Regions from separate parts of the Brevibacterium samyangense genome, predicted to be linked through region 1. Evidence: predicted binding sites of a transcription regulator. Region 1 holds the regulator's gene; the other holds the start of a gene.
What was found. The regulator HspR, encoded in region 1, represses chaperone genes until heat shock. The targets are predictions, from matches to a motif close to AAGTTGAGTCNNNNNGACTCAACTT.
Positions count from the first base shown of each region.

Region 1 (2,394 bases):
GTCCGTCGCGAGGGTGAGCGTCGTCGTGGTCCCCGAGGTCTCGATGGTGTCGAGCGTGCGCACGGAGGAGTCGATGTCCTTCTGCGTGTACTGCTCGACGGACTCGGCGACGTCGTCCCCGGTGAACTGGCGCACGGACTTCCGCACGTCGTCGTCCGTGTAGGTCTTCACCGCATCCACGAGGTCCTCCGGCGAGGCCTGCCGCCCCTCCGGCGGGTTGCCGCTGTCCCCCGTCCCCGAGTTGTTCGGTCGTTCGGTCTCCGTGGCCGCGTGCACGGCCGAGGCGCCGAGGCCACCCGGCACCCCGGCGCCGAGGCCGAGCGCACCGAGGCAGACCGCGGCACCGGCGACCACGAGCGCCGACCCGTGTGCACGTGTGCTGGACGTCGTCATCGGGGTCACCGGGTGATCGGGATGTCGGTGAACTCCGGCATCATGTCGGAGACGCGGAGATCGAGAGTGGCGACCTCGTCCTGCGGCTTCGCGAACGTGCCCCACCACACCCACGTCGAGCCGTTGAGGATCTCGACGTCACCCGTCGAGGAGGCCATCGCTCCGGGTTCGCCACGGATGACCGAGTACTCCTTGAGGTTCTGCCGGTCGAGGAGCACGATGTCGCTCTCGAACGCACTCATGTCGAGCTGCTGGGTGAGGTCCCAGTTGTCGATGTACTCGTCGTCGGCGACGGAGGCGAAGGTCGGGGTGAAGGCGATGCGCAGGGTCATGAAGTCGCCCTCCTCCTGCAGCGACAGGACGCTCACCTTCGTGGAGTCCTGGGTCCCGGCCTTCGTGTAGGTCTGTTCGATGATGATGTCGCTCGGATCGACGGAGACGACGCCCGGGTCGTCGACCGGCTGCTGCTGTTGCGTGTCCTGGTTCTCCTCGCCACCGGATCCCTCACCTCCGCCGGCACCCACGCATCCGGTGAGGACGAGACCGAGGGACATGACGGCACTGGCACTGAACAGGGCGAGGCGTTTCACCGGAGGCTCCTTGGACGTGATTCGAGGACGCCTCATTCTATTCGGCGGGCCTGACCCGGCCTGCCGATTCCGTGTTCCGGGGTTGCGACACGGCGAACCTCACATCACCGCTGTTGCGGGGCGGGATCGGCCCGCCGAGGCGCCGCGTGCTCCCGGCCGGGCGGCGCCTCGGGAGTGGAGAACGGGGAAGGCCCCCGCTCAGCGGGGGCCGAAACCGCGGTACACGACGAGTTCGCCCTTGCGGGCGCGCGCCGGGAGTTCCCCGGCGCGGCTGCGAACGGGCGTGGACTCGGGGCGCTGGCCGTGGAGGATCGACACGACGTCACCGCTCGTGCCGGCCGCGAAGACGCGGCCGTTCCCGACCGCCTGCAGGCGCGAGCGCACCTGATCGAGCTGTTGCGACAGGTGTTCGGCCCGCTCGCGCAGCCCCTCGACCTGCTCCCGGAGTTCGAGGATCTGCTTGATCCCCGTGAGATTGATGCCGTCCTCCTGGGACAACTGTTGGATGAGCCGCAGTTTCGCGATGTCGTCCGCGGAGTACCGGCGACCGCGCCCCGAGGTGCGGCGCGGCGACACGAGTCCCATCCTGTCGTACTGGCGCAGGGTCTGCGGGTGCATCCCCGCGAGCTCCGCCGCCACGGAGATGACATAGACGGCTGCGTTCGGACCGATGTCCATGCCACGACACCTCCTTGCGTCCGTGTGACGTTCCCGCGGGAGGAGCCGTGGCGACTCGCCCCGCGGGGTGCCCGGTCAGCTCTCCCGAGCTCGACTGTACAGACCGTCCCGGGGGTCCTCACCCGCCGTGGCATCACGGAATGCCTCGACCGCGGCCTTCGCCTCGGGCTTCAGGTTGCGGGGGACGACGATCTCGATCGTGACGAGGAGGTCGCCCGTGCCCTTCTTCGTCTCGATGCCACGGCCGCGGACCCGGAGGACGCGACCGGACGGGGTACCGGCGGGCACTTTCATCCGCACGGGCCGGCCGCCGAGGGTGGGGACCTCGACCTCGGCACCGAGCGCCGCCTCGGCGAAGGACACCGGCAGTTCCATCCGCAGGTTGTCACCGTCGCGGGTGAAGACCGGGTGCGGCTTCACGTTCACGGTGAGGATGAGGTCACCCTTCTCACCGCCGTTCGGACTGTCCTTGCCCTTGCCCTTGAGCCGGATCTTCTGCCCGTCCCTGACGCCGACGGGAGTGCGGACGGACAGTGGCTTGCCGCTGGGCATCGAGAGCTTGACGGTCGCACCCTTCGCGGCCTCCGTGAAGGAGAGCGTCGTGTTCGCCTTGATGTCCCCGCCCTTGACCGGGCCGGTGGAGAACCCGCTGCCGTAGGGCGATCCGTAACCGCCACCGCCGGCGAATCCGCCGAGGAGGTCCGCGAGATCCGGCGGGATGTCGCCACCGCCG
Region 1 is NZ_BAAANO010000004.1:199,745-202,138, forward strand. Features, by position in the region: gene ABD172_RS02170 (OmpA family protein) at 1-393, opposite strand, end outside; gene ABD172_RS02175 (hypothetical protein) at 399-983, opposite strand; gene ABD172_RS02180 (heat shock protein transcriptional repressor HspR) at 1,182-1,661, opposite strand; gene ABD172_RS02185 (DnaJ C-terminal domain-containing protein) at 1,737-2,394, opposite strand, start outside.

Region 2 (2,394 bases), on a different contig from region 1:
CGCGGAGGTCACCGTGGCGCCGATCCGCGCCTCCTCGTCCTTCGCCGGGATGATCGCGGCCACCGCCCGAGGCGCCGTGCGGGAGGCGACGGAGGTCGCCTCCGGGGCGGGCGCCTCGGCGGGAGTGTGCTCGGGGTGGGTGCTCATCAGCGGATGGTGAGCTGACGGGAGACGACTCCGGCCTTCGCGCGGCGCTCCTCGTGGTCGAGCGGGGCGTCCTGTGCCATGGCCGCGTCGAAATTCTTCGCGAAGGCAGCGAGGGGTTCCTCGACGTCGTCCGGCTGGGTGCCCGCGGGGAGCTCCCACACGGGGATGACGATGCCGTGGGCACGGAAGCAGCCGAGGTACTTGCCGATTCCGCCGAGCGTGTTCTCGCCGGCGGCGTGGAGGCGGGCGAGGCCGTTCATGACCTCGTCCTCGGGGGCCGACTGTGCCCAGCGCACGTACTGCCGGCCGCCCATCTCGGTCCAGTAGGCCGACGGGGCGGAGACGAGCTTCTCCGTGGGGGAGATGCCCTCGTTCGCCTGCTCGAGGGCACCCGTGAGGTCCTCGTCCTGCTTGTCGGCGTCCTCGGGCAGCCAGAAGTCGAAGGTCTCCGACACGGTCACGGTGAAGGGGACCGTGGTGTCGAGGATGTCCTGGAGGCGCGGTCCGGGGCCGGGGGTGGAGGTCGCCTCGGCGATCTCCCCGACCTCGGCGTCCTTGACGGCGAGGATGCCCGCGGCGACGTCACGGGAGGCGTCCGGCGAGGTGAACGGCACCTGGAGGCCGGCGAAGATCTTCCCGTCGGCGCGGTGGAGTGCCTGCCATGCGGCCGGCAGCAGCGAGGCGAAGGTGACCTCGGTGCCCCCGAACTCCTCCTTGAGCTTCGCGGTGGCGGTCGCGGCCGGCACGAGCTCCTTGAGGCACACGAGATCGGCCTCGAACGGCAGGCCCTCGAAGGGACGCTGCACGAATGCACCGGCCTGCGCCTTCGCGAGGCGCTTGGCGATGATGTCTTCCTTGGACTTCCTGGACTTCTTACCCATGGGGGCCAGTCTAGACGGGGAGGGTCCTCGGGCCCGATTTTCCGAAGTTGAGCGGAATAGACTCAACTTTCCTGATGTTCCACTTCTCGACAGACATCCTCGTGCCGTACCTTCTGTGTGGCAGCCCCGAGGACGGATCGACCGAAAGGACACTTCACATGGACGCGAAGTTCACGACGAAGTCGCAGGAAGCGGTCTCCGCAGCGTTGCGCGACGCCGTCGACCGCGGCCACCAGCAGATCGAACCGACGCATCTGCTCGCCGCGCTGCTCGCCCAGCCCGAGAGCATTGCCGGAGCTCTGCTCACCCACCTCGGCGCGGACGCCGCGGCGGTCGCCCGTGACGTGGAGGGGGCGCTCGCAGCCGCGCCGAGCGTCTCCGGGTCCTCGGTGCAGCAGCCCTCGCTCTCGCGCACCTCCCTGCAGCTCGTGAACAACGCGGAGAAGGAGATGCAGGCGCTCGGTGACCAGTTCGTCTCCACCGAACACCTCCTCATCGCCGCGACCGCGGACACCGGTGAGGTCGGGCGCATCCTCGCCCGGCACGGCGTCCTGCGCGACGGTCTCCTCCAGGCACTCCCCACCGTTCGCGGTGGGAAGAAGGTGACGAGCGAGAACCCGGAGGACACCTTCCAGTCGCTCGAGAAGTTCGGTGTCGACCTCACGGCGGCCGCCCGCGAGGGCAAGCTCGACCCGGTGATCGGCCGCGACTCGGAGATCCGTCGTGTCGTCCAGGTGCTCTCGCGCCGCACGAAGAACAACCCGGTCCTCATCGGTGAGCCCGGCGTCGGCAAGACCGCCGTCGTCGAGGGCCTCGCCCAGCGGATCGTCGCCGGTGACGTGCCGGAGTCGCTGCGGGACAAGACGCTCGTCTCGCTCGACCTCTCGGCGATGGTCGCGGGTGCGAAGTACCGCGGCGAGTTCGAGGAACGCCTCAAGGCCGTCCTCGAGGAGATCAAGTCCTCCGACGGCCAGGTCATCACCTTCATCGACGAGATCCACACGGTCGTCGGGGCCGGGGCGACCGGCGATTCCGCGATGGACGCCGGCAACATGCTCAAGCCCATGCTCGCCCGCGGTGAGCTCCGCCTCGTCGGCGCGACGACCCTCGACGAGTACCGCGAGAACATCGAGAAGGATCCGGCGCTCGAACGCCGGTTCCAGCAGGTGTTCGTGGGGGAGCCGAGCGTCGAGGACACCGTCGCGATCCTCCGTGGACTCAAGGAACGCTACGAGGCGCACCACAAGGTGACGATCGCGGACTCCGCGCTCGTCGCCGCCGCCCAGCTGTCGAACCGGTTCATCTCCGGCCGTCAGCTCCCGGACAAGGCGATCGACCTCGTCGACGAGGCGGCCTCACGGCTGCG
Region 2 is NZ_BAAANO010000011.1:19,014-21,407, reverse strand. Features, by position in the region: gene ABD172_RS06165 (glycosyltransferase family 2 protein) at 1-147, opposite strand, end outside; gene ABD172_RS06160 (DUF5926 family protein) at 147-1,028, opposite strand; gene clpB (ATP-dependent chaperone ClpB) at 1,187-2,394, shown strand, end outside.
Region 2: a site for HspR is predicted at 1,073-1,097, ahead of clpB (ATP-dependent chaperone ClpB). Genes of this name have one in related genera too.